3 regions of the Streptomyces sp. V3I7 genome follow, and region 1 is predicted to be linked to each of the others. Evidence: riboswitches for the same ligand, from Rfam matches in the RefSeq annotation. Region 1 holds a riboswitch; each other region holds the start of a gene.
What was found. A riboswitch is a leader RNA that binds a small molecule or an ion and turns the genes downstream of it on or off. The one in region 1 is predicted to bind thiamine pyrophosphate.
Positions count from the first base shown of each region.

Region 2: another riboswitch for thiamine pyrophosphate. It lies ahead of thiO (glycine oxidase ThiO); the one in region 1 lies ahead of thiC (phosphomethylpyrimidine synthase ThiC).
Region 3: another riboswitch for thiamine pyrophosphate. It lies ahead of QFZ74_RS22920 (thiamine ABC transporter substrate binding subunit); the one in region 1 lies ahead of thiC (phosphomethylpyrimidine synthase ThiC).

Region 1 covers NZ_JAUSZK010000001.1:3,321,410-3,330,768, reverse strand. Annotated here, with positions in the region: gene QFZ74_RS15465 (SsgA family sporulation/cell division regulator) at 1-316, shown strand, start outside; gene QFZ74_RS15460 (YibE/F family protein) at 428-1,945, opposite strand; TPP riboswitch at 2,017-2,194, shown strand; gene thiC (phosphomethylpyrimidine synthase ThiC) at 2,187-3,971, shown strand; gene QFZ74_RS15450 (hypothetical protein) at 4,128-5,024, opposite strand; gene QFZ74_RS15445 (metallophosphoesterase family protein) at 5,206-6,282, opposite strand; gene QFZ74_RS15440 (LacI family DNA-binding transcriptional regulator) at 6,654-7,766, opposite strand; gene hisC (histidinol-phosphate transaminase) at 8,207-9,286, shown strand.
Region 2 covers NZ_JAUSZK010000001.1:1,720,735-1,730,093, reverse strand. Annotated here, with positions in the region: gene thiS (sulfur carrier protein ThiS) at 1-70, opposite strand, end outside; gene thiO (glycine oxidase ThiO) at 67-1,254, opposite strand; TPP riboswitch at 1,252-1,365, opposite strand; gene QFZ74_RS08165 (NAD(P)/FAD-dependent oxidoreductase) at 1,533-2,696, shown strand; gene QFZ74_RS08160 (Rv2175c family DNA-binding protein) at 2,817-3,182, shown strand; gene thiE (thiamine phosphate synthase) at 3,330-3,986, shown strand; gene metF (methylenetetrahydrofolate reductase [NAD(P)H]) at 4,095-5,018, shown strand; gene QFZ74_RS08145 (hypothetical protein) at 5,075-6,049, shown strand; gene QFZ74_RS08140 (NAD(P)/FAD-dependent oxidoreductase) at 6,079-7,617, opposite strand; gene QFZ74_RS08135 (TetR/AcrR family transcriptional regulator) at 8,100-8,729, opposite strand; gene QFZ74_RS08130 (SAV_6107 family HEPN domain-containing protein) at 8,907-9,359, shown strand, end outside.
Region 3 covers NZ_JAUSZK010000001.1:4,868,843-4,878,201, forward strand. Annotated here, with positions in the region: gene rpsB (30S ribosomal protein S2) at 11-934, shown strand; gene tsf (translation elongation factor Ts) at 1,089-1,925, shown strand; gene pyrH (UMP kinase) at 2,117-2,875, shown strand; gene frr (ribosome recycling factor) at 3,066-3,623, shown strand; gene QFZ74_RS22905 (phosphatidate cytidylyltransferase) at 3,623-4,714, shown strand; gene QFZ74_RS22910 (cytochrome P450) at 4,890-6,158, shown strand; gene rlmN (23S rRNA (adenine(2503)-C(2))-methyltransferase RlmN) at 6,233-7,339, shown strand; TPP riboswitch at 7,426-7,533, shown strand; gene QFZ74_RS22920 (thiamine ABC transporter substrate binding subunit) at 7,616-8,707, shown strand; gene QFZ74_RS22925 (iron ABC transporter permease) at 8,746-9,359, shown strand, end outside.

The DNA.
Region 1 (9,359 bases):
CCATTTGCCCGGGGATGCCCCCGTCACCTGGGCGTTCGGGCGTGAGCTGCTGATCGACGGGGTGGGCCGGCCGTGCGGGGACGGCGATGTGCACATCGCCCCCACGGATCCCGAGGTGCTCGGTGAGGTGCTGATCCGGCTTCAGGTGGGCAGCGACCAGGCCGTGTTCCGGTCCTCCGCGCCGCCGCTGGTGGCGTTCCTGGACCGTACGGACAAGCTGGTGCCGCTGGGCCAGGAAGGCGCGCTGGCGGACTTCGACGCCCACCTCGAGGATGCTCTGGACCGTATCCTGGCCGAGGAGCAGAGCGCCGGCTGAAGCGTTACGGCAGTCACGGGTGCGGTGTTCCGCCGCGCCGTTCACCGTCTGCAGGAACGCTTCTGCACTGCCGTTTCGCTCAGGACTGCCCTTCCGCTCAGGCCGGCGATGTCAGCGCTTGCGGCGCCGGCCCCGGCCACCGCCGTTCGCCGCGGCGGTGGCCTGCGCCGCCGGGGCCGGCTGCTGCCCGGGCCGGTCCGCCGAGACCACGAGCGCTGCCAACGCCGTGGTGACCGGGACCGAGGCGACCAGGCCGATCGAGCCGACCAGCGTGCGCACGATCTCCTCGGCCACCAGCTCACTGCCCGCGACCGCCCCCACACTGCTGCGCGCGATCGAGAAGAGCAGCAGCAGGGGCAGGGCGGCACCGGCGTAGGCGAGGACGAGGGTGTTGACGACGGACGCGATGTGGTCCCGGCCGATGCGGATACCGGCCCGGTACAGCCCGCGCCAGCCCATCGTCGGATTGGCCTCGTGCAGCTCCCAGACGGCCGATGTCTGGGTCACCGTCACATCGTCGAGCACACCCAGCGAACCGATGATGACGCCGGCGAGCAGCAGACCGCTCATGTCGATGGACGGGTACAGCCCGTGGATCAGGCCGGTGTTGTCGTCCGTGTTGCCGGTCAGCGCGGCCCAGCCGATGAATCCCGAGCCGAGGACGCCGATCAGCGACAGCGAGACGAGCGTGCCCAGGACCGCCACCGACGTGCGTGCCGACAGGCCGTGGCACATGTAGAGGGCGATCAGCATGATGGCGCTCGACCCGACCACCGCCACGAGCAGGGGGTTCGAGCCCTGCAGGATCGCGGGCAGGATGAAGAGGGTCAGCAGCAGGAAGCTGACGGCGAGTGCGACCAGCGCCATGACGCCGCGCATCCGGCCCACCACCACGACGGCGAGCGCGAAGATGCCGGCGAGCAGAGCCATCGGGAACTGCCGGTTCACATCGGTGACCGCGTACTGGAGTTCCTTGGGCGCCGCGGGCTCGTACGCGACCACGACCTTCTGGCCCTCGTGCAGCTGGCGCGTCTGGTCCGGGCGCACGATCTCCGTGAACGTACGGCCCGTGTCCTTGCCGGTATCGACGCGGACGGTGGCCTTCTTGCAGATGCCGTCCGCCTGCTGCTGGGGTGAGTTGCCGTCGGGAGCGGAGACATCGCCCGACGGGGCGGCCGACCCCGAGGCGTTCACCGACTTGCAGCTCACCTCGACGACCTTGGTGACCGAGGCCTGCTGCGTCTGCCGGTCGAAGCCGACGCCGGTGCGCTCGTGCGGTGGGGCACCGCCTGGCCAGAGCACCACGAGCCCCACGACGACGGCTGCGGTGAACGGGATCAGGATGGCCGCGATGACCTTGCGCAGATGCTTGGACACGGGCGCGGCGGGGCCGTGACTGTGACTGTGTGAGTGGCCGTGACCGCGGCCCGGCGCAGGGCCGTGTCCGTGCCCGTGGCCACCGGCAGGACCGTGGTCGTGCCCATGGCCGCTTGAGGGCCCGTGCCTCTGCCCGTGCCCCTGGGCGCCCCCTGGTCCCGCGCCCGCGTGCTGGTGTCCGTCGCCCGGTCCGGGACCGTGTCGGCGCGGTGGCTCAGGCGGCGGGTACGGAGGCTGCTGCGTCGTGGTCACCGACCGATCATCGCAAGAACGGTAGGGGCCCACTGTTCACCGCGCCCGAATTGACGCTAGCGTGGAGGCACCTTTGCACACGCGGGAGCTCGGAGCACCGGGCTGAGAGGGCGCTGACCTCCGTATTCGCGATGTTTCACGTGGAACGAGTGATGTTTCACAGGGAACACCGGCTGACGGAATCCGCTGCGTCGACCGCCGAACCTGTTACCGGGTAATGCCGGCGTAGGGAGTAGGTCTCATGACCATCAAGGACGCACGCACGCCTGCCTCCGTCCAGGACGAACAGTCCCCGGAGGCCGGGAAGTCCATCGGCTGGCACAAGGGGTATGTCGCGGGCTCCCGCCCCGACCTGCGCGTGCCGGTCCGTCAGGTGCATCTCACCAACGGGCAGTCGGTCACGCTGTACGACACCTCCGGCCCGTACACCGATCCGCACGTCGAGACCGATGTCCGGCGCGGCCTGGCGCCGCTGCGGGAGAACTGGATCACAGCCCGAGGCGACACCGAGGAGTACGCGGGACGCCCCGTCCGGCCCGAGGACGACGGCATCAAGCACACCTCGCCACGCGGCGGACTGCGCAACCTGGACGCGGTTTTCCCCGGGCGGCCACGGCAGCCACGCCGCGGTCGTGACGGGGCCGCGGTCACCCAGCTCGCGTACGCGAAGCGCGGCGAGATCACGCCCGAGATGGAGTTCGTGGCGCTTCGCGAGAACGTCTCTCCGGAGGTCGTCCGCGAGGAGATCGCGGCGGGACGGGCGGTGCTGCCCGCCAACGTCAACCACCCGGAGATCGAGCCGATGATCATCGGTAAGCGATTCCTGGTGAAGGTCAACGCCAACATCGGCAACTCGGCGGTGACGTCCTCCATCGAGGAGGAGGTCGAGAAGATGACCTGGGCGACCCGCTGGGGCGCCGACACGGTCATGGACTTGTCCACCGGCCGCAACATCCACACCACCCGCGAGTGGGTGCTGCGCAACTCCCCCGTTCCCATCGGTACGGTGCCGCTCTATCAGGCCCTGGAGAAGGTCGACGGCAAGGCCGAGGAACTGACCTGGGAGATCTACAAGGACACGGTCATCGAGCAGGCCGAGCAGGGCGTGGACTACATGACGGTCCACGCGGGCGTGCGCCTGCCGTACGTGCCGCTCACCGCGAACCGCAAGACGGGCATCGTCTCGCGGGGCGGCTCGATCATGGCCGCGTGGTGCCTGGCGCACCACAAGGAATCATTCCTCTACGAGAACTTCGAGGAACTCTGCGAGATCCTCGCCGCCTACGACGTCACCTACTCGCTGGGCGACGGTCTGCGGCCCGGCTCGATCGCGGACGCCAACGACGAGGCGCAGTTCGCGGAATTGCGGACGCTCGGGGAACTCAACCGGATCGCCAGGCGTTTCGATGTACAGACGATGATCGAGGGCCCGGGACATGTCCCGATGCACAAGATCAAGGAGAACATCGACCTTCAGCAGGAGATCTGTGATGAAGCTCCGTTCTATACCCTTGGCCCGCTGACGACGGACGTCGCGCCGGCGTACGACCACATCACCTCCGGCATCGGTGCCGCGATGATCGCCTGGTGGGGCACGGCCATGCTCTGCTATGTCACGCCCAAGGAGCACTTGGGCCTGCCCAACCGTGACGACGTCAAGACCGGCGTCATCACCTACAAGATCGCCGCCCACGCAGCCGACCTCGCCAAGGGGCACCCAGGTGCGCAGGAGTGGGACGACGCTTTGTCCGACGCCCGGTTCGAGTTCCGGTGGGAGGACCAGTTCAACCTCGCCCTGGACCCGGACACGGCACGGGAGTTCCACGACGAGACCCTGCCGGCCGAGCCTGCCAAGACGGCTCACTTCTGCTCGATGTGCGGGCCGAAGTTCTGCAGCATGAAGATCTCGCAGGACATCCGCCGCGAACACGGCGGCGCTCGGGCCGAGATCGAGGAGGGCATGGCCCGGAAGTCGGAGGAGTTCGCGGCGGCCGGAAACCGCGTGTACCTGCCGATCGCCGACTGACCGGCCCGGAGGGTGGGTCCGGATCGCTGCCCGGCACATGTCCGGAAAGCGATGCCGGTCCGTGCCGTCCCGGCCGTGGGAGGCCGGGTGCTCGGTTCCGCCGTCGGGCGGGACCGGGTGCCCGGGCCCGCTTCTCTCGGCGGACGCCGGCCGGAGTCATTCCGGCTGGTTGTCCGGGCCTCCGAAGTCCGGGCCTCCGAAGTCCGGGCCTCCGAAGTCCGGGCTCGAGTAGTCAGGGCTGCTGAACCTCGGGTGCGGGCGGGACGCGGAGCCGTCGTCGGGGCTGCTGAAGCCGGGGCGGTCGTAGCCCAGGCGTGGCATGCGTCCGGCCGGTGCCAGTGGATGGGTGCGCGGGACCGTGGCCGCTCCGGGTTCGGCGAGTGCCTCGCGGAGGAAGGGCAGTATGCCGCGCTCCAGCAGGGCGTCGCCCCAGGCCTCCCTGGCGCGGGTGAGATCCGTGTTCGCCGCTCCGTACGGTCCCGCCTCCAGCGAGGGGCTGTTGCGCAGGGCGGTGAGCAGCAGCCCGGCGGCGGCGACGAGGATCCCGGCCGCGGTCAGCGCGCCGAACGCCCAGCCCGCGGTCAGCATGGTCCGGGCGAACGCCGGCTCGGGGTCGAGCATCTTCAGGATGTAGCCGACGAGCAGGAATATCGCCGCGGCCGTCCCGGCGAGAACGGGCGCGAGCACGGCGACGACGGCGATGGCACCCGCGCCGGTGCTCTCGGCGGCCTCGCCGAGGGAGGTGGCGAGTCCCATCGCGCCGCCGACCGGCTCTCCGGAGCCGGACGCATGTCCGGACGGCGCGGTGGCCGGCGTCGGGCGGCGCAGGTCCTCGCGGACCTTCACGTAGTGCTGGTACTCGGTCGCCGCGGCCGCGGTGATGAGCGCGGTGGCGTTGAGGGCCATCGTGCGCAGTTGTTCGGAGTTGAGCCGCTGTCCGACAGCGGCGAGTTCCGGACGGTGCGGGGCGGAGCGCAGCGCCTCATCGAGGAGCCGCTCGTACTCCTGGCGGTCCTCGCTCAGCAGGTGCTGCGGAACGCTGTTCATGTGCATCCCCCGATGCTCCGTAAGGCTTGGGGCTCGCACGCCGACGAGCCCGTCGGGCAGAAACGGAGGGGAGCCTGCTACGGATAAGCCGATGGTAGAGCGGTGACGGCTCGGGGCGACAGGGGGTGCCGGAAATTGGGTCAGGACCCGCACACGCGCCGTCGGGGGACGCCTGCCCGGCGAACGCTCAGATATCCAGGGGAAGTTGCTGAACCAGCAGCTTTCCGGCCATGGTCACTCCGCCGTCCATCGCGATGGCGAGCCCCTCGGCGTAGACGTGCGGCCGTTCGACGACCGGGCCCGCGTCCGCCTCGCCGTCCTCGGCGCCGGCCTCGCCCGTCAGATAGGGAATCGGGCTGTGGCCGTGAACGATCCGGGTGCCGCCGTACGTATCGAGCAGGGAACGGACGGCGTCCGCGCCTCCCTCGTCCCGGAAGGAGAAACGCTTGGTGAACTTGCGGAACAGGTCCCAGCACTCGATCACGTCGTTGCGCGTGAGCGTCTCGCGGACGGTGTCGTTGACCGCCTCGATGGAGTCGCCGTAGTCGAGGTAGGCGGTGGTGTCGGAGTGGACGAGCAGGTGGCCGTCCACCTCCTCGATGGCGTCCAGCCGCGCCATCCACTGGAGGTGGTGGTCCTGAAGGCGGTCCATATCGGTCTTCTGGCCGCCGTTGAGCAGCCAGGCGGCCTGGAAGGTGGCGGTGCCCGCGGCGGAGTTGACGGGGGCGTCGCTGAACCGCTTGGCGCCGAGCAGCAGCAGCTCGTGGTTTCCCATGAGCGCCTTGCAGTAACCGCCGGCCGCCGCGGCCTCGGCGGACAGCCGCATGACGAGGTCGATGACGCCGATGCCGTCCGGGCCCCGATCGGTGAAGTCGCCGAGGAACCACAGCCGGGCGTCGCCCGCGCACCACTGGGCGTCGGAGTCGATCAGGCCCTTCTCCCGGAGCGCGGCGAGCAGCTCGTCGAGATAGCCGTGCACGTCGCCGACCACGTACAGCGGGCCGGTGCCCTCCGAGGGCTGCGCGGCGGGATCCGCGGCCGTCTCGACGGGCATCTCGAGCGTGTCTCCCAGGTCGACCGGCAGGTCGCGCTGCGGGGGTGGGTAGCCCTCCGGCTGGTCCTCGTCGACGCGCGTCACATCGACACCGAGGATGGCACCGTGGGCGTACGGACCGGTCTCGTGGACGTACGCGGGTACCCGGAAGTCGCGCAACGTCGTCGCCGTCCGCTCCGCTACGGGTCCCTGACCGGCCCCCTGAGTCATCAGACCCCTCCACCATCGCGCCGCATCTGCACCGCATCGGACTGCCTGGTCGCAGCGGCCCGCGGTGTCGTGGGCCCATCATAGGAATGCGGATCGCGCCATGTGATGACCCAGGGGTGGTGAATCCGGGTAGGACTCCGGTCCGGCGCAGCGTTCGCCCTGTTTACGCGGATATGTCGGTGGCTGGTCACCGACATACGGCCCGTCTCATGACCAGCGGGTGACCGAATCGATGACCGGAGGATGACCGGCCGGCGATCTCCCGGCTCGCCCGGCCCGTCTCCCGGAACCGCCGCGTCCCCCCTAACGGTGATCACGACACGTCCGCGGGGCCGGGGCCGGTGCGCAGCCCCGTGCCCGGCCCCGGTGCGCTACGTGTCGTCCGATGTCCGCGGCGGGCTCACCGTCGTACGGGGCGAGCGGCGCTGGGACGAGGTGCGGACGATCAGCTCGGTCGGTATCACCTGCTCGACCGGCTGGTCCGAGTCGACCCCCTCGATGGCGTCGATGAGGAGCTGGACCACCGCCGTGCCGATCCGGCGCGGCTTGAGCGAGAGCGTGGTGATGGGCGGCTCGGTGTTGGCGTACACGGTGGACTCGCTGCAGCACACCAGCAGCAGGTCGTCCGGTACGCGCAGCCCGTAGCGGCGGGCGGCGGCGAGGAGGTCGGTGCCGTTGGGGTCGAACAGGCCGTAGACGGCGTCAGGGCGGTCCGGGCGGGCCAGCAGCCGGTCGGCGGCGACAGCGCCCGCGCACGGGTCGTGCGCGGGGTAGGCCTCGTACACCGGGTCCTGCCCGACCCGCTCGCACCAGTGCAGGTAGGCGGTGGTGGACAGGTGGGTGTAGGTGTCCGTCGTGGTCCCGGTGAGCAGTCCGATCCGGCGGGCGCCCGCGTCGGCGAGATGGTCGAGGATGCCGAGTACGGCGGCCTCGTGGTCGTTGTCGACCCAGGCGGTGACCGGCAGCGAGCCGGCCGGGCGGCCGTCGGAGACGACCGGTAAGCCCTGGCGGACCAGTTCGCTGACGACCGGGTCATGGTCGGAGGGATCGATGACGACCGTGCCGTCCAGGGCGACGTTGGACCACACGTCGTGGCGTGAGGTGGCGGGCAGGATGACGAGGGCGTAGCCGCGGGCGAGCGCGGCCGAGGTGGCGGCCCGGGCCATCTCCGCGAAGTACGCGAACTCCGTGAAGGTGAAAGGTTCATCCCCGTACGTCGTCACGGTCAGGCCGATCAGGCCCGACTTGCCGGTACGGAGGGTGCGGGCGGCGGCCGAGGGTCTGTACCCCAGCCGGTCGGCGACCTCGCGGACGTGGCGCCGGGTGGCGTCCGGGAGCCGGCCCTTGCCGTTGAGGGCATCGGAGACGGTCGTGATGGAGACCCCGGCGGCGGCGGCCACGTCTCTGATGCCCGCCCGGCCCGGCCGGCTGCCTCGACGTGAGGTTTCCGCTCGGCTCACCTGGTGCTTCCCTGCTGCTGTCATGGCGAGCCGATAGTAGGGCTCATACGGTGGGGTAGTGCGGACGCATATGCACGCGTTGACAGGCACGTTTCTGCAAGGCCGCACCCGGTCAATAGCCTGGGAAAGCAAGCCAGTTGAACGATCTAATGGCAAGACGTAACTTGTCGACGCGGATGGACCTGCCAAGTGCCTGATGTTTCGAAGAGGTCTCAACTCACCTGCACGAGGGACGCGCGCCACGGCGCAAGCCACCGGCGCGTAGATATATGTGCGGCGCGCCCCCCCCGTTTCGTACGCCTTGGTGCGGCGGTGCCCTCGATGCCCGCGGGGCTCATGGGCTTCTGCTCCGGACCGTCCCCGTCCTTGTTCAGCTGTACGCAGGCGGGCGGAATCCTCATAAGGTGAGGAGCATTGGAAGCCGGCGGCGCTGACGGTCCGCCGGTGGTCGCGAGGAGGATGCGGTGAGCGAGACGAGCCCGAAGCTGCGCGCCGAGCTGGAGGGTATCCCCACGTACAAGCCGGGCAGGCCCGCCGCGGCCGGCGGCCCGGTCGCCTACAAGCTGTCCTCCAACGAGAACCCGTATCCGCCGCTGCCGGGGGTCATGGAGTCCGTGACCGCGGCCGCCTCCGCCTTCAACCGCTACCCGGACATGGGGTGCAGCGCTCTGATGGAGGAGCTGGCGGAGCGTTTCGGCGTCCCGATCACGCACCTGGCCACCGGCACCGGTTCGGTCGGCGTCGCCCAGCAGCTGGTCCAGGCCACCAGCGGCCCCGGTGACGAGGTCATCTACGCCTGGCGGTCCTTCGAGGCCTACCCGATCATCACCCAGATCAGCGGCGCCCGGCCGGTCCAGGTGCCGCTGACGCCGGGCGATGTGCACGACCTGGACGCGATGGCGGACGCCATCACCGACCGGACGCGCCTGATCTTCGTCTGCAACCCCAACAACCCGACGGGCACGGTGGTCCGGCGGGCGGAGCTGGAGCGCTTCCTCGACCGGGTCCCCCGGGACGTTCTGGTGGTGCTGGACGAGGCCTACCGGGAGTTCATCCGCGATCCCGAGGTGCCGGACGGCGTGGAGATCTACCGGGAGCGGCCCAACGTCTGTGTGCTGCGGACCTTTTCGAAGGCGTACGGCCTCGCCGGGCTGCGCGTCGGTTTCGCCATCGCGCACGAGCCGGTGGCGGCGGCGCTGCGCAAGACGGCCGTGCCGTTCGGTGTGAGCCAGCTCGCGCAGGACGCGGCGGTCGCCTCGCTGCGCTGTGAGGACGAACTGCTCGGCCGCGTCGGCTCGTTGGTGTGCGAGCGCACGCGCGTGGTCGACGCGCTGCGCGCCCAGGGCTGGACCGTGCCCGAGACTCACGCCAACTTCGTCTGGCTGCGGCTGGGGGAGAGCACGGCGCCCTTCGCGGCGGCGTGCGAGGAGCATGGCGTCGTGGTCCGGCCGTTCCCGGGCGAGGGCGTGCGGGTGACGATCGGCGAGAGCGAGGCGAACGACATCTTCCTGAAGGTGACGGAAGCTTTCCGCAAGGACCTCTGAGGCTGCCCCGTCCGTCTGTGACCTCCCCGCCGCCGGCCCCGTCCGCGGCGGGGAGCGTCGTTTGGGGCCGTGC
Region 2 (9,359 bases), 1.6 Mb from region 1:
CGTCCAGCACGGTGCCGGGCGCGACCTCGCGGCGCTGCCCGTTGACGGAGATGGTGACGGGCGTGCTCATGCGGGCTGCTCCGAGACAGACGAGACAGGCGAGACAGGGGTGAGGGCGGCGTCGAAGCGCCGCGGCGTGAAGGGGCGCGCCTCCGGGGGGAGGTCGCCGGTGGCGAGGACGTGGGCCATGACGTCGCCGGTGACGGGCGTGAGCAGGACGCCGTTGCGGAAGTGGCCGGTGGCCAGCAGCAGTCCGTCGAGGGCGGTCGGGCCGAGCAGCGGCGCGTTGTCGGGGGAGCCGGGACGCAGCCCCGCGCGCGTCTCGGTCAGCGGCAGCTCGGTGATGCCGGGCACGAGCTCGTGGGCGTCGCGCAGCAGCTCGTACACGCCGCCCGCGGTCACCGTCGTGTCCCAGCCCAGCTCCTCGCTCGTCGCGCCGACGACCAGCTCGCCGTTCTCGCGCGGCACCAGATAGACCTGGCCGCCGCGGACCACGGCCCGCACGGTGCGGCTGAGGAACGGCGCGTACCGCTTCGGCACGGTCAGCCGCAGCACCTGCCCCTTCACGGGGCGCACCGGCGGCCTTACGTCGTCCGGTACGCCCGCCAGCTCGCCGCTCAGGCTGCCGGCCGCGAGCACGACCTGCCCGGCGGCCAGCGCGGTGCCGTCCGCCGTGGTGACGCCGGTGACCCGGTCCCCGATGACGTCGAGGCGCTCGGCGCGCGTGCGGTGGAAGACCACTCCGGTGCGCTCGCAGGCGGCGACCAGGGCCGCGGCCAGCCGGCGCGGGTCGATCTGGTGGTCGCCGTCGACGCGCAGCCCGCCGCGCACGCCCGGCGCGAGCATCGGCTCCAGGCGCCGGCACTCCCGGCCGGTCAGCCACACCGACTCCAGGCCCGAGCGCTGTTGCAGCGCGTGCAGTTCACGCAGGTGGGCCCGGTCGTCGGAGTCCAGCGCGACCGCGAGCGTGCCGCACCGGCGGTAGCCGAGGCCGAGGCCGGTCAGCTCGGTGAGCTCGGCGGCGAAGTCGGGGTAGCGGCGGGCCGATTCCAGGTTCAGGGCCAGCAGGGTCTGCTCGCCGTAGTGCAGTTCCGTGACCGCGGCCAGCATCCCGGCGGCGACCTGGGCGGCCCCTCCGCCGGGGCCGGGGTCCACCACGGCCGTGGCCACGCCGCGCTGCGCGGCACGCCAGGCCGTGACCAGACCGATGATCCCGCCTCCGACGACGAGCACGTCGGACGTACGTGACGACATGGGCGTCCAGCCCCTCCCTTCGCCGGCATGACCCGGATCAGGTTCGTACGGTCGGAGGCCGCGTCAGCCTCCCTCTCAGCCCGGTGCGTCCGGGCTCCCGCGAGTGCGTTGTCCCCGCCACCCTAGCCCGCGGCCGCGCAGGCCTGCCAGCACGTCCCCCGGCCCTCGCTCGCCCCCTGACCGAGGGAATCCGGATTGTCTATGGTGATCGAGTGAGCGACGAGACGCGGGACGCGGACACGGCACAGGGACGGCGCGTGGTCGTCGTCGGGGCGGGGATGGCGGGGGTGCAGACCGCGGTCGCCCTGCGCGAACGGGGCTTCACCGGCATCGTGACGCTCATCGGGGCGGAGCCGCACCAGCCGTACGACCGGCCGCCGCTGTCCAAGGCCGTCCTGCTCGGCAAGGCGGAGGGCTCGGCCCTCGACGTGGACTTCGAGGGACTCGGCATCGAACTCCTGCTGGGCCGCGAGGCGTTGGGCGTGCGCCCAGCCGACCACGAACTGGACACCGAGGCGGGACCCGTCCCGTACGACGTCCTCGTCCTCGCGACCGGCGCCGCACCCATCAGCCTGCCCGGCTCGGAGGGCGTCCCCGGTGTCCATCTGCTGCGCACCCTCGACGACGCCGAGCGGCTGCGGCCCGTGCTCGCCCGGCAGCACGACATCGTGGTCGTCGGCGCCGGCTGGATCGGCGCCGAGTTCGCGACGGCGGCCCGCGAGGCGGGCTGCGCGGTCACCGTCGTCGAGGCCGCCGACCGCCCGCTCGCCGAGGCGCTGCCCGCCGAGGTGACCGCGCCGATGACCGCCTGGTACGCCGACAGTGGCGCCACCCTGCGCACCCACGCGCGCGTGGAGCGCGTCGAGGAGGGCGCGGTCGTCCTCGACGACGGCGCGCGGCTGCCCGCGGGCGCCGTCGTCGTCGGCATCGGCGCGCGCCCCGCCACGGCCTGGCTGGCCGGCTCCGGCATCGAACTCGGCGCGCACGGCGAGGTCGTCGCCGACGACCGGCTGCGCACCTCCGCCCCGGACGTGTACGCCGTCGGCGACTGCGCCTCCTTCCCCTCGCACCGGTACGGCGAGCGGCTCCTGGTGCACCACTGGGACAACGCCCTGCAGGGGCCACGCACGGTCGCGGCGACCGTCATGGGCGAGACCGACGCCGTCTACGACCCGGTGCCGTACTTCTGGTCCGAGCAGTTCGGCCGCTTCGTCCAGTACGCCGGCCACCACGCGTCGGCCGACACGCTGGTCTGGCGCGGCGACCCCGTCGGCCCGGCCTGGTCCGTCTGCTGGCTGTGCGAGGGCCGGCTGGTCGCCCTGCTGGCGGTGGGCCGGCCGCGTGACCTGGCCCAGGGGCGGCGGCTCATCGAGAGCGGCGCGCCGATGGATCCGGAGCTGCTGGCGGACCACGCCCGGCCCCTGAAGGCGGCCACGCTCTGAGCGGTCGCTTCGGGGAGCCCGTGGCCTGGTCGGCCGAAGGAAGCCATGAGATGACCAGAAATGTCCCGAGTTGGACCGGCCCGACTTCCGACTGTCAGTCCGGGATGGCACGCTGTTTCCGTGACCGAGATTGACGCAAAGATCGATGCTCTCGTCCCTGCCTGGCTCAACCTCCCCGAGATCGCCGAGATGCTCGGTGTCGAGGTGACGCGCGTGCGGCAGCTGGTCAAGGAGGGCCAGCTCATCGCCGTACGCCGTGGTGAGAACCGGGCACTGCACGTCCCCGCCGCCTTCATCGACGGGGACAAGGTCGTCAAGGGCCTGACCGGCACCCTGACGCTCCTGCGGGACGACGGCTTCACCGACGAAGAGATGCTGGAGTGGCTCTTCACCCCCGACCCGTCCCTGCCCGGAACCCCCGCCCAGGCCCTGAGCGAGAACCGCGGCACCGAGGTGAAGCGCCGCGCCCAGGCGCTCGCCGTCTGACCCGTACACCGACACCACGCACAGGTGCGGCGGCCGGGGGCGGGCACGCTCCGTCCCCGGCCGGGCGGTGACCTAGGGTCTTTCCTCATGGCCACGGGTCACCGCTCGGCCACCCACCACGCACCGACCCCGGGGGGACGTTCCGCCATGCCCGACACCACGACCACCGCCCGTGCCCAGCTCGCCGACGCCCGTCTCTACCTGTGCACGGACGCCCGCAGGCGCCAGGGCGACCTGGCCGAGTTCCTGGACGCCGTCCTGGCCGGCGGTGTCGACATCGTGCAGCTGCGCGACAAGGGCATGGAGGCCGCCGAGGAGCTGGAGTACCTGGAGGTCCTCGCCGACGCCTGCGCCCGGCACGGCAAGCTGCTCGCGGTCAACGACCGCGCGGACGTCGCCCACGCCGCCTCCGCCGACGTCCTCCACCTCGGCCAGGGCGACCTGCCGGTCCCCGCGGCCCGCGCGATCCTCGGCGACGACGTCCTCATCGGCCGCTCCACGCACACCGAGGCCGAGGCCTCCGCGGCCGCCGTCCAGGAGGGCGTGGACTACTTCTGCACCGGCCCCTGCTGGCCGACCCCCACCAAGCCCGGCCGCCCGGCCCCCGGCCTCGACCTGGTCCGGCACACGGCCGCGCTGGGCACGGACCGCCCCTGGTTCGCGATCGGCGGCATCGACCTCGGCAACCTCGACGAGGTACTCGACGCGGGCGCCCGCCGCGTCGTCGTCGTCCGCGCGCTCACCGAGGCGGACGACCCGGGCGCCGCCGCGGCCGACTTCGCGAAGCGACTGCGGCAGCGGTAGCGGTAGCGGTAGCGCGGAGCTGTCCAAGGGGTGGACAAGAAGTCGGCAATTCGTGCCATTTTCCCGTGCCCGGTTGGGACACCGCCCACCCCTGACTAACCTGCGGGTATGGCCCTCGGAACCGCATCCACCAGGACCGACCGCGCACGCACCGTGCGCGACATCCTGGGGACCGGCAAGACGACGTATTCGTTCGAGTTCTACGCGCCGAAGACCCCCAAAGGTGAGAAGAACCTGTGGGCGGCGCTTCGCAGGGTCGAGGCGGTGGCCCCCGACTTCGTCTCCGTGACGTACGGCGCAGGCGGCACCACGCGCGCGACCACGGTCAAGGAGACCCAGCAGATCGTCGTCGACACGACGCTCACCCCGGTCGCCCACCTCACCGCGGTCAACCACTCCGTGGCCGAACTCCGCAACATCATCGGCCAGTACGCGGACGCGGGCATCCGCAACATGCTCGCCGTGCGCGGCGACCCGCCCGGCGACCCGATGGGCGACTGGCTGGCACACCCCCAGGGCCTGACCTACGCCGTCGAGCTCGTCCAACTCATCAAGGAGGCGGGCGACTTCTGCGTGGGCGTCGCCGCCTTCCCGGAGATGCACCCGCGCTCGCGCGACTGGGATACGGACGTCGCGCACTTCGTCGACAAGTGCCGGGCCGGCGCCGACTACGCCATCACGCAGATGTTCTTCCAGCCGGAGTCCTATCTGCGCCTGCGCGACCGGGTCGCCGCCGCGGGGTGCGAGACACCCGTCATCCCCGAGATCCTGCCGGTGACCAGCGTGAAGATGCTGGAGCGGCTGCCCCAGCTCAGCAACGCGACGTTCCCGTCCGCGTTGCGGGAGCGCATCCTCGCGGCGAAGGACGATCCGGCTTCGGTACGCTCCATTGGCATCGAGTTCGCCACGGAGTTCTGCGCGCGGCTGCTGGCCGAAGGTGTGCCCGGGCTGCACTTCATCACGCTCAACAACTCCACGGCACCACTGGAAATCTACGAAAACCTGGGCCTGCACGACCCGCCGCAGGCCTAGACCGGCCACACCCGGATACGACACACTGCGTAACGGTCACTGGGAGAGGGGCGTACATGGGCTGGACGGTCCTCTATATCGCGTTCGGCATCGTCGCACTGTGGTTGCTCGGCGAGGTGCTGCTGCAGTACAAGGCGCGGCTGCGCTGGCGACTCCTCGCCTTCGGCGGTTTCCTCTGTGTCGTGATCGGTGTGCTCATCCCCTCCGTGGTGGTCATCGGGCTGGGCGCGGCAGCGTTCGCGGTCGGCCAGACCTACGTCACGCTGTCGTTCCGCCGCGGCTTCGCCGAGGGCTGGGCGGTCAAGCGCCCCGGCGCCGACGACGGCCGGGACGAGGCGGACCACGAGGGCGGCGCCTACGACGACGCGCGCGACGAGGGTCCCGCCTACGAGGCGGCGACGCCCGCGCCGGGCTACGCCGGCCAGGACGGCGCGCCGTACGACCAGGTCAACTCCCCTGCGGCCGCCGCCGACTACGACCGGGACGACGTCTTCACGCCGGCCCGCGCGGCAGCCGAGGCGACCGCCGTCTACGAGCCCCAGCCCCTGCCCGACGACACCGGCTCGTACGGCATCTACGACACCGGCTCGTACGCGACCGCCTCCGCCGACCCCGCCTACGCGGCCGCCGGACAGCACCACGACCAGAGCTACGCCACCGCGGGCCAGGGCGCCGACCAGGCCTACGCCTACGACTACTCGGGATACGGACAGCAGCAGTACGGCTACGACGCCACCGGCCAGCAGCAGTACGTGCAGTACGACCCGTACACCGGCGCCCAGACCTATGGCGAGGGCTCGTACGACTCCACGTACGGCGGCCAGCAGCAGTACGGGCAGCAGGGCTACGGCCAGGATCAGTACGCGTCCGGCGGCTACGGCGAGACCCAGGGCGGCGGGACGTGGGTACCGCAGCAGCGCACCGACGAGGCCTACGGCGGCGAACTCCCGCCCGAGCAGCAGCAGTACGGGCAGCAGGGCCACGGACAGCAGCAGCAGGGGCACGGCTACGACGAGCAGTACCGCTTCTGAGTCGCCGGCCTAGCCGCGCTGCCGGGGCGTCATTGGGAGCCCTTGAACTCCGGCCCCTCCACGATCAGTCCGGCGACCAGCGCACCCGACATGCCCGCGTGCGGGAGGCCGCCGCCGGGGTGTGACCAGCCTCCGGCGGTGAACAGCCCTGGCAGAGCGGTGGAGTTGGCCGGATGCAGCAGGCGTCCGCCGCCGGCCGCGAGCGCTGGGGCCGGGACTGCGCCGCCCACCGCGCCCGTCGCCTCCGCGATGTCGGCGGGTGTGCACGTGTGCTGCCACAGGATGCGGTCCCGCAGGCCGGGCACGGCCTGCTCGGCGGCGCCGATCATGGCCTCCACGTGGGCGTCGAGGGCCCGCCGCGCTGACTGACCGCCCTCGCCGAACCCGGCGGGGACCGGCGCGACGAGGGTGACCGCCTCGTGCGCGGAGTCGGGGACCAGCGAGGGGTCGTCCGGGCGCAGCACGGTGACGGTCGGGCGCGGCACGGTGACGGTCGGGTGCGCGGTGGCGGCCGCCGGGGCGCCGAACAGAGCGTCCAGCTCGGCGTCGCGGTCCTGGGCGTGCACCACGGTCCGGTGCGGCGTCCCGTCCGGCCGTGCGCCGCGCAGCGCCAGCAGCACGGTCAGCCGACTCGCCCGTCCCTGCTGGGGCGCCACCTCGCCGTCGCCGCGCACGGGCGCGTCCGCGACGACGCCGTCGAGGGCTTCGGGAGCGACACCGGCGACCACGAAGTCGGCCTCGGCCACCGTGCCCCCGGCCAGCTCCACTCCCGCCGCCCGGCCGTCCTCCCGGACGATCCCGGTGACCTCGGCGCCGAAGACGAACTCGACCTTGCGCCGCAGACAGCGCTCGTACACCGCGCGCGCCAACTCCCGTATGCCGCCGCGGACGTACCAGGTGCCGAAGGCGTGCTCCATGTACGGCAGCACGGCCGCGCTCGCCGGGGTGGTCCGGGGGTCGAGGCCGTACGCGAGCGCGTGACCCTCCAGGAGCGCGGTGAGGCGCTCGTCGCGCAGCTCCCAGGCGCCGACCTCGGCGAGCGTGCCCGCGCGACGGGTGCGCAGCAGCTTCTTGTGCGGGACGGCCGGATAGGGCTCGCGCTCGGCCAGCACCGGCCAGTTCGGCCACAGCGGCTCCTCCAGCAGGGGGCGGCGCGTACGGTCCCAGGCCTCGCGGGCGCGCACCAGGAAGTCGCCCCAGCGCTGCCCGGCGCCCGAGCCGAGGGCCTCGTCGAGCGCCGAGACGACGCCCGCGCGCGAGGCGTTGGGCAGCGGGGCCTCGGTACCGTCGGCGAAGACGTGGTGCGAGGACGGGTCGACCTGCACCAGATCGACGCAGTCCTCCAGCGGCTCCTTGCCGGTCTTGACGAACAGGTCGCGGTAGACCGCGGGCAGCGGCAGCAGACCGGGACCGGTGTCGAAACGGAACCCGTCCCGCTCGAACCGGCGCACCGCTCCGCCGTACGTCTCCGTCCGCTCGTACACCACCACCCGGTGGCCCGCGACGGCCAGCCGGGCGGCGGACGCCATCGCGCCCATCCCGGCGCCGATCACCGCAATCCGTGCCATGCCTGCGACTTTATCCACCACCACTGACAGTCCCCCGCGCGGGCGGGAGTACGAGCGCGGACGCGCTCGGGACCAGACGGCGGCGCCGGCTGCTGGGCCTGCGTGCGCAGAACTGAGTATCCGTACCTAGGGAGCGAGTTGAGTACGTGCGCGGATGGGGCGCGACCTGCGGGAACGGGAGAGTGGAGGCACGGAAGGGGGCGCGGCTCCGGCACCGCCGACACGGGGCGGCGGAACGCGGCTCGCGCCCTTGACCGCTCCTTCCGCCGATGCCGTCGGCGGAAGAGAGGCAACGGGGGTACGGGGGAAGCGGGGAACGACCGGCAGGGGCTTCGACGGGGGTCCGCACGGGGAGTGCGGCTGCGGAGCCCGGTGGGGAACGGGGGAACACGAAGGCGCCGGTCCGACGGCGGTCCGCGGGGGACGCGGCCACGGCGGACCGGCGCTTTCCCGTGCCCGCGCGCGGGCGGAGCGGAACCGGGTCAGTCCCGGCCGCCGAACCGTCCGTGCAGCAGCAGGGACAGCGCCGCGTGGACGTCGTCCAGGGAGCGCTCCGGCTGGAACGCCTGCCAGTCCAGCGCGGCCACCAGCACCATGCCGACGAGCGCGGAGGCCGTCAGCTGGACGTCCGTCCGCGCGCTCAGCTCGCCGTTCGCCATCCCCTCGTGCAGAACGCCCTCGACGACGGCGACGGCCTCCTGGCGGACGATCATCAGCGTGGACTGCCAGGCGCGGTTGGTGCGCCACAGCTCGGCGACGTAGAGCTGGGTGAAGGCCGGGTAGCGGTCGATGAAGACGAGCCCGGCGCGGATCATCGCGTCCAGGGCGGCCGTACTGTCGCCGCCCGCGCGCGCGGTGCGCTCGGCGGCCTCGCGCAGGGAGGCGGCCAGGAGCCCCACCCCGTGCCGCAGCAGCTCCTCGAAGAGGACCGACTTGCTCGCGAAGTTGTAGTACACCGTCCCCTTCGCGACCCCGGCCCGCTCGGCGATCTCGTCCACCGTGGTGGCGGAGAAGCCCTGTTCGGCGATGAGCGTGACGGCCGCCTCGTAGAGCCTCTGCCGCGTGGCCTCACGGCGTGTGCTGCCGCCCGGCCGGGCGCTGCTGCTTTCCATGGCCCCGATTCTCACAGGAAGGGCGCCCCGGCCGGAACGCGGGCCGATCGGTCGCCCCGCTGCCGTCCGAACTTTCGATCGAGGAGAAAGTCCAGGTCAGAACGGGTTGTCGGTGGCATACCTCATGATGGGCACATACGGCCACGGTGCCGTCATCCAGACGACAGGAGGTTCGTCATGGCCAACTCGTCCGCGGCCGCCGCCCGTCGGCGCAGCGCCACCGGCCCTGCCCTCCCCGCCCCCTCGCCGGGCGACCCGGCGAGCGACGTCCACCCCGTGCAGCGGCCGGCCGCCGTCCCACCCGCCGCCCTCTCCCTGCTCGCCCAGGCCCGCGCGGGACTCGACGAGGCCACCGCCCTCGAAACGCCCAACGAGCGCTACGCCACGGCCCACTTGGCCGCCCTGCGGACGGCCGCCGCCGTCCTCGCCGCGCGCGCCCGGCCCGAACCCTCGCCGCGGCGTCGCGCCCGCATCCGCAGCGCCTGGGAGGTGCTGCCCGAGATCGCGCCCGAACTCACCGAGTGGAGCGCCCTGTTCGCCTCCGGCGCCGACCGCCGCGCCCGCGCCGAGGCGGGCATCCAGGGCGCGGCAGGCCGCCGCGACGCCGACGACCTCATACGGGACGTGGCG
Region 3 (9,359 bases), 1.5 Mb from region 1:
AGATACGGCCATGGCCGTCGTCACGATGCGGGAGCTGCTGGAGAGCGGCGTCCACTTCGGTCACCAGACCCGTCGCTGGAACCCGAAGATGAAGCGCTTCATCTTCACCGAGCGCAACGGCATCTACATCATCGACCTGCTCCAGTCGCTGTCGTACATCGACCGCGCCTACGAGTTCGTCAAGGAGACCGTCGCCCACGGCGGCACGGTCATGTTCGTCGGCACGAAGAAGCAGGCGCAGGAGGCCATCGCCGAGCAGGCCACCCGCGTCGGCATGCCCTTCGTCAACCAGCGCTGGCTGGGCGGCATGCTCACCAACTTCTCGACCGTCTACAAGCGTCTGCAGCGCCTCAAGGAGCTCGAGCAGATCGACTTCGAGGACGTCGCCGCCTCCGGTCTGACCAAGAAGGAGCTTCTCGTGCTCTCGCGCGAGAAGGCCAAGCTGGAGAAGACCCTCGGTGGTATCCGCGAGATGCAGAAGGTGCCCAGCGCCGTCTGGATCGTGGACACCAAGAAGGAGCACATCGCGGTCGGCGAGGCCCGGAAGCTCAACATCCCGGTCGTCGCCATCCTCGACACCAACTGTGACCCCGACGAGGTCGACTACAAGATCCCGGGCAACGACGACGCGATCCGCTCCGTCACCCTGCTCACCCGTGTGATCGCCGACGCCGTCGCCGAGGGCCTCATCGCCCGTTCCGGTGCCGCCACCGGTGAGAAGGGCGAGAAGGCCGCGGGCGAGCCCCTCGCCGAGTGGGAGCGCGACCTGCTCGAGGGCGAGAAGAAGGCCGACGAGGCTGCCGTGGCCACCGAGGCTGCCGCCACCGAGGCTGCCGCCACCGAGGCCCCGGCCACCGAGGCCCCGGCCGCTGAGGCGCCCGCCGCCGAGGTCGTCACCGAGACCGTCGTCGAGGCTCCGGCCGAGCAGGCCTGACCTTTACGTCAGCGTTGACGGCGGGAGCGTGAAGCGACTTCCGCTCCCGCCGTTCACCCGTAGGTCAGCGGTGTACCGGCGGGCCCCGGCTCCCTGGAGACCGCAGACCCCCTGATCTTCGATCTTCCGGACATCGAGAAAGATTCACAGACTCATGGCGAACTACACCGCCGCTGACGTCAAGAAGCTCCGCGAGCTCACCGGCGCCGGCATGATGGACTGCAAGAAGGCGCTGGACGAGGCCGAGGGCAACGTCGAGAAGGCCGTCGAGGCGCTCCGCATCAAGGGCCAGAAGGGCGTCGCCAAGCGCGAGGGCCGCTCCGCCGAGAACGGCGCCGTGGTCTCGATCATCGCCGACGACAACTCCTCCGGCGTCCTCGTCGAGCTGAAGTGCGAGACGGACTTCGTCGCCAAGGGTGACAAGTTCCAGGCCGTGGCCAACGCCATCGCCGAGCACGTCGCCAAGACCGCCCCGGCCGACCTCGAGGCCCTGCTCGCCTCCGAGATCGAGCCCGGCAAGACCGTCCAGGCGTTCGTGGACGAGGCCAACGCCAACCTGGGCGAGAAGATCGTCCTGGACCGCTTCGCGCAGTTCGCCGACGGTTTCGTGACGGTGTACATGCACCGCACGATGCCCGACCTGCCCCCGCAGATCGGTGTCCTCGTCGAGCTGGACAAGCCGAACGCCGAGGTCGCCAAGGGCATCGCCCAGCACATCGCCGCCTTCGCGCCGAAGTACCTCTCCAAGGAGGACGTGCCGGCCGAGGTCATCGAGTCCGAGCGTCGCATCGCCGAGGAGACCACCCGCGCCGAGGGCAAGCCCGAGGCCGCGATCGCGAAGATCGTCGAGGGTCGCGTGAACGGCTTCTTCAAGGACGCCACGCTGCTCGGCCAGCCGTACGCGCTGGACAACAAGAAGTCGGTCCAGAAGGTTCTGGACGAGGCCGGTGTCACCCTGAAGCGCTTCACGCGTATCAAGGTCGGCATCTGAGTCCGTACCACGATCGACGCGCGACCCCTATAGGGTCGACAGCAGTCGTCCGCACACGCCGTCACAGTCCGGCACGTGACGGACGGCAGCAGATCTGACGAGGAGGCCATTGCCGCGTATGGGAGCGAAAAGCAACCCCACCGGCAATGGCCTTCTTCGTATGTGCACCACATGAAAGAGGCGGGATCCCCATGACCACCAAGGCCCAGAAGAGCGACGACGGCAAAGTACGCGGCCGGTTTCTGCTGAAGCTGTCCGGAGAGGCCTTCTCCGGTGGCGGGGGCCTGGGCGTGGACCCCGACGTGGTGCACAAGATCGCCCGTGAGATCGCGGCCGTCGTGCGCGACGGTGCCGAGATCGCGGTCGTCATCGGCGGCGGCAACTTCTTCCGCGGCGCCGAGCTCCAGCAGCGCGGCATGGACCGCGCCCGGTCCGACTACATGGGCATGCTCGGCACCGTGATGAACTGCCTCGCCCTCCAGGACTTCCTGGAGAAGGAGGGCATCGACAGCCGCGTACAGACCGCCATCACCATGGGCCAGGTCGCCGAGCCGTACATCCCGCTGCGCGCCATCCGGCACCTGGAGAAGGGCCGCGTGGTCATCTTCGGCGCCGGTATGGGCATGCCGTACTTCTCCACCGACACCACCGCCGCCCAGCGCGCCCTCGAGATCGACGCCGAGGCGCTCCTCATGGGCAAGAACGGCGTGGACGGTGTCTACGACGCCGACCCGAAGACCAACCCGGACGCCGTCAAGTTCGACTCCCTCGGCTACGGCGAGGTCATCACCCGCGAACTGAAGGTCGCCGACGCCACCGCCGTCACGCTGTGCCGCGACAACAGGCTTCCGATCCTCGTGTTCGAGCTCCTCGCGGAGGGCAATATCGCGCGGGCCGTCAAGGGTGAGAAGATCGGCACGCTCGTGGGAGATCAGGGCAGCCGGAACTGACCGGCGCACCACGACCGTTCCACTGACAGCAGGTGTTGCCGTCCGTGGGACGGACGCAGCGGCCCCTGACCGGGGGATGGACAATGTCCTGCCGGTCGGGAACCGTGCAGGAAGAAGACGCGACGCAGCCGGCCGCCGCCACCGACAGGCAACCGCAGCCGGGCCTACTCAAGACACGCAGGAGCAAGTGGTGATCGAAGAGACCCTCCTCGAGGCCGAGGAGAAGATGGAGAAGGCCGTCGTGGTCGCCAAGGAGGACTTCGCCGCGATCCGCACCGGGCGTGCGCACCCGGCGATGTTCAACAAGATCGTGGCCGACTACTACGGCGCGCTGACGCCGATCAACCAGCTGGCCTCGTTCTCCGTGCCGGAGCCGCGCATGGCCGTCGTGACCCCGTTCGACAAGAGCGCGCTGCGTAACATCGAGCAGGCGATCCGCGACTCCGACCTGGGCGTCAACCCCAGCAACGATGGCAACATCATCCGTGTGGTGTTCCCCGAGCTGACCGAGGAGCGCCGCCGCGACTACATCAAGGTCGCCAAGGGCAAGGCCGAGGACGCCCGCGTCTCGATCCGCTCCGTGCGCCGCAAGGCCAAGGACGCCATCGACAAGCTGATCAAGGACGGCGAGGTCGGCGAGGACGAGGGCCGTCGTGCGGAGAAGGAGCTCGACGACACCACGGCGAAGTACGTCGCCCAGGTGGACGAGCTCCTGAAGCACAAGGAAGCGGAGCTGCTCGAGGTCTGATGAACGACTCTTCCTGGGGGCCGCCGCCACCGAGCGGGTACGTAGGGCCCACCGACCACGGGCCTGGCCACGACCAGGATGGCGACCGGGGGGCCGCTCGGCTGAGCGGCCCCTTGTTCCGAGACGAGCCGTTCCACAGCGAGCCGTCCTACCAGGGCGCTCCGCACCACGACACGTTCCGCACCCAGAACCCGTCGGCCTACCCCCACGGAGGGGCGCCGCAGAATCCGGAGCCCATGCCCGACGCCCCGCAGCCGGTGCCCGCACCGCAGAAGAAGAGCGCGGGCCGGGACCTGGGAGCGGCCATAGGGGTCGGGGTCGGGCTCGGAGCGGTGATCGTCGCGTCGCTGTTCATCGTCAAGGCCGTGTTCGTCGGCGTGATCGCGGTCGCCGTCGTGGTGGGCCTGTGGGAGCTGACCAGCAGACTCCAGGAGCGCAAGGAGATCAAGGCGCCCCTGGTCCCGCTGGCGGTCGGCGGCGCCGCGATGGTGGTCGCCGGATACGTCCGGGGCGCCGAGGGCGCCTGGATCGCCATGGCGCTCACCGCGCTGGCCGTCCTGGTCTGGCGTATGACGGAACCGCCCGAGAACTACCTCAGAGACGTCACGGCAGGCGTCTTCGCGGCGTTCTACGTGCCGTTCCTGGCCACGTTCGTGGCGATGATGCTGGACGCCCACGACGGCTCGTGGCGCGTGCTGACCTTCCTGATCCTGACGGTCGTCAGCGACACGGGCGCGTACGCCGTCGGCTGGCGCTTCGGCAGGCACAAGCTCGCCCCGCGCATCAGCCCCGGCAAGACCCGCGAGGGCCTGCTCGGCGCGATCGCCTTCGCGATGGTGGCGGGCGCGCTGTGCATGCAGTTCCTCATCGACGACGGCACCTGGTGGCAGGGCCTGCTCCTGGGCCTCGCGGTAGCGGTCAGCGCCACGCTCGGCGACCTCGGCGAGTCGATGATCAAGCGGGACCTCGGCATCAAGGACATGGGCACGCTGCTGCCGGGCCACGGCGGCATCATGGACCGCCTGGATTCTTTGCTCCCCACGGCTCCGGTGGTGTGGCTGCTTCTGGTGATCTTCGTGGGGTCTGTGTAGGCGGGGCCTTGGAGTAGCCGGCTGTCGAGCCCCCGTCCATTTCTGGGCGGGGGCTCGCTGCCTCCTCTTGCTTCACTGGCGTCGCCGAACCCGTATGCCGCAGCACAAATGGCCGCACCGGCCACCCGGCCCCACAGTCGGAAGACGACTGTCGCCGTCGAGGAAGAGGTGCGCAATGGCACTGGACTCCGCTCCTGCCTCCGGGCCTGCCCCCGAGGCGCCGCACCTTCCTCCCACGCCGCCAACTCCACCGGACGTGCGGTTCTGGGCCGTCGATGACCTGCCCGCCCTCGACCCGGACCCGTTCCTCGACCAGCTGCTGCGGGAGGAGCCTGTCACGCGGATCAAGTTGCCGCACGGTGAGGGCGAGGCCTGGCTGGTCACCCGGTACGAGGACGTCCGTTTCGTCACGTCCGACCCGCGCTTCTCGCGCGAGCAGGTCATCGGGCGCCCGGTGACCAGCATGCGGCCGGAGCCGGTGGCGTCGCAGACGGCCGGGCTGCAGTACATCGACGCGCCCCGGCACAACCAACTGCGCCGGGTCGTCGCGCGGGCGTTCAACGGCAAGGCCATGCAGCGGCTGCGCCCGCTGGCCGAACGCCGGGCCGCGGAACTGCTCGACGGAATGGAGCGGGCGGGAGCGCCGGCCGACCTCATGGAGCATCTGCACGGACCGTTCCCCATCGCCGTCGTCCGCGACTTCCTCGGGGTCGACGAGAGCGACTGGCACCGCTGGGCCGAGAAGGGCGAGGCACTGCTGGCCGCGGGCGCGGACTCCGAGGAGCGTGGCCGCAAGGCGCGCGAGGCGACCCGCGCCCGGATCGTCGAGCTCCTGGAGCGCCGCCGCGAGGACCCGCGCGAGGACCTGGCCGGCGTGCTGGCGCAGGCGGCCGCCGCCGGGGAGATCACGGACGACGAGGCGATCTCGCTCGCGATGGCCATCCAGGTCAGCGGCGGCCACGCGGTCCGCAACAACAGCGGCTCCATGATGTACGCCCTGCTCACCCACCCCGACCAGCTCGCGAGGCTGCGCCGCGAACCGGAGCTCCTCCCGAAGGCCGTGGAGGAACTGTTCCGCTACGTCCCGCACCGCAACGGCGTCGGCATCCCCCGCATCGCCACCGAGGACGTCGAGGTCGGCGGCCAGCTGATCCGCGCCGGTGACGTGGTCTACAACGCGTACGTCGCCGCCAACCGCGACCCCGACGCCTTCCCCAACCCCGACGCCCTGGACTTCGACCGCACCGGCGTCCCCCACCTCGCCTTCGGCCACGGCCCCCACCACTGCCTGGCCGCGATCATGGCCCGCATGGAGGCCGAGGTGATGATCACCGCCGTACTTGACCGCTTCCCCGAGATCCGCCTCGCCGTGCCCCCGGGAGAGGTCGAGTTCCAGCGCCAGGGGCTCATTCGGGGGCCGAGGACGCTGCCGGTGACTTGGTAGCCCGCGTCAGGCGCGCTCCCTCCCGGGCGACAGCCGCAGGTCACCCGATTTGGATCTGCGACACTGGTAGAACCATGCCCAAGCCCGGAGAACTCACTTTCGTCGCCCCGCGCGGAGCCAAGCAGCCGCCGCGGCATCTTGCCGATCTCTCGCCCGCCGAGCGCAAGGAGGCCGTGGCCGCGATCGGGGAGAAGCCGTTCCGCGCCAAGCAGCTCGCGCAGCACTACTTCGCGCGGTACGCGCACGACCCGGCCGAGTGGACCGACATCCCGGCCGGCTCGCGCGGCAAGCTGCAGCAGGCGCTGCTGCCCGAGCTGATGACGACCGTCCGGCACCTGGAGACCGACCAGGGCGCCACGCGCAAGACACTGTGGCGGCTGTTCGACGGGACGCTCGTCGAGTCCGTGCTCATGCGCTACCCGGACCGGGTGACCATGTGCATCAGCTCCCAGGCCGGCTGCGGCATGAACTGCCCGTTCTGCGCGACCGGACAGGCCGGGCTGGACCGGAATCTGTCCACCGCCGAGATCGTTCACCAGATCGTGGACGGCATGCGCGCCCTCAGGGACGGCGACGTTCCCGGCGGGCCCGCGCGGCTGTCCAACATCGTCTTCATGGGCATGGGCGAGCCGCTCGCCAACTACAAGCGCGTCGTGGGTGCCATCCGCGCACTCACCGACCCGGCGCCGGACGGCCTCGGTCTGTCGCAGCGCGGCATCACCGTGTCGACCGTCGGCCTCGTCCCGGCGATCCACCGCTTCGCCGACGAGGACTTCAAGTGCCGCCTCGCCATCTCGCTGCACGCCCCCGACGACGAGCTGCGCGACACTCTCGTCCCCGTGAACACACGGTGGAAGGTGCGCGAGGTGCTCGACGCCGGGTTCGAGTACGCCGAGAAGTCCGGGCGCCGGCTGTCCATCGAGTACGCGCTCATCCGGGACATCAACGACCAGGCGTGGCGCGGCGACCGGCTCGGCCGGCTGCTCAAGGGCAGGCCCGTGCACGTCAACCTCATCCCGCTCAACCCGACGCCCGGCTCCAAGTGGACCGCCTCGCGGCCCGAAGACGAGAAGGCGTTCGTCGAGGCCATCGCGGCCCACGGCGTGCCCGTCACCGTCCGCGACACCCGCGGTCAGGAGATCGACGGGGCCTGCGGACAGCTCGCGGCGACCGAGCGGTAGTTCCGGGGGCGCCCGCGGTGGTGGCCCCGCGAGCGGCTGGCGGTAGGCTGAGGGCGGCGCAATGCCGTACAACTTCATACATCGTCATATTCCGACAGGGGAGCGCCACAGCGCTGAGAGTGCGGCACACAGGCCGCAGACCCTCTGAACCTCGCCCAGGTCATTCTGGGTAGGAAGTTCGGTCATCACTCAAGCTGTCGCGCCCTGTCCCGGCCCCCACGCGGGGCCGGGACAGGGCGCCGCGTCTCTTCCTGGCCAACCCCAGGAGGACAACCAGTGCACACCAAAACCCTCGTGGCCGCCGCGGTCGGCCTCGGCCTCGTCACGCTGTCCGCGTGCGGACCGACGGCGGGCAAGGACGACAAGACCGACCAGGGCGCCGCGGGCTCCAAGACGGTCACCCTCGTCAGCCACGACTCGTGGGCCGTCTCCAAGGACGTCCTCAAGGACTTCGAGAAGCAGTCCGGCTACAAGGTCACCGTCCTCAAGGACGGCGACGCCGGGCAGGCCGTCAACAAGGCGATCCTGACCAAGGACCACCCGCAGGGCGACGTCCTCTTCGGCGTCGACAACACCCTGCTGTCCCGCGCCCTCGACAACGGGCTGTTCCAGCCGTACCAGGCCAAGGGCTCCCAGCTGATCCAGCCTCAGTACCGGGCCGACGAGGACAAGCACCGGGTCACGCCCATCGACACCGGCGACATCTGCGTCAACTACGACAAGGCGTACTTCAGCAAGCACAAGCTGACCCCGCCGAAGTCCTTCGCCGACCTGGCCAAGCCCGCGTACAAGAACCTCCTCGTCACCGAGAACGCCGCCACCTCCTCGCCGGGCCTCGGCTTCCTGCTCGGCAGCGCCGCGAGCTACGGCGACCAGGGCTGGGAGGGCTACTGGAAGAAGCTCAAGGCCAACGGCGTCAAGGTCGTCGACAGCTGGGAGCAGGCCTACGACCAGGAGTTCTCCGGCTCCGCCGGCGGCAGGAAGGCGCACGGCGACCGGCCGCTCGTCGTCTCCTACGCCTCCTCCCCGCCCGCCGAGGTCATCTACGCCGACCCCAAGCCCAAGACCGCCCCCACCGGCGTGGCGAGCGGCACCTGCTTCCGGCAGACCGAGTACGCCGGACTGCTGAGCAACGCCCGCAACACCAAGGGCGGCAAGGCGCTGCTGGACTTCCTGCTGAGCCGCGAGTTCCAGAACGACATGCCGCTCAACATGTTCGTCTACCCCGTGGTCAAGGGGGCCCAGGTCCCCGCGGAGTTCCAGAAGTACGGCCCGCAGGCCAAGACTCCGCAGACCATGGCGCCCGACCGGATCGCCGCCAACCGCGACCAGTGGGTCAAGTCGTGGACGTCGCTCGTACTCAAGTAGCGGCCACGAGGCGGGGGAACGCGGCACGGCTCGGACTCATGGCCGGGCCGGTCGCGTTCTTCGCCGTCTTCTTCGCCTGGCCCGTCACCGCGATCGTCGCGCGCGGGCTCAAGGCCGACGGTGTCTGGCAGTTCGGGCGGATCGCGGACGTCGTGGCGCAGCCCGGCATCCGGCACGTGCTGTGGTTCACCACCTGGCAGGCGCTGGCCTCCACCGCGCTCACCCTGCTTCTCGCGCTGCCCGGCGCGTACGTGTTCGCGCGGCTCGGCTTCCCGGGCAAACAGCTCCTGCGCGCGGTGGTCACGGTGCCGTTCGTGCTGCCGACGGTCGTCGTGGGCACGGCGTTCCTGGCGCTCGTCGGCCGCGGCGGACTGCTCGACGCGCTGTGGGGCGTACGGCTGGACACGACGGTGTGGGCGATCCTGCTCGCGCACGTCTTCTTCAACTACGCCGTCGTCGTACGGACGGTGGGCGGCCTGTGGTCCCAGCTCGACCCGCGGCAGGAGGAGGCCGCGCGGATGCTGGGCGCCTCCCCGTTGCGGGCCTGGCGCACGGTGACCCTTCCAGCACTCGCCCCGGCCGTGGCCGCCGCCGCGCTGATGGTCTTCCTGTTCACCTTCACCTCCTTCGGCGTGGTCCAGATCCTCGGCGG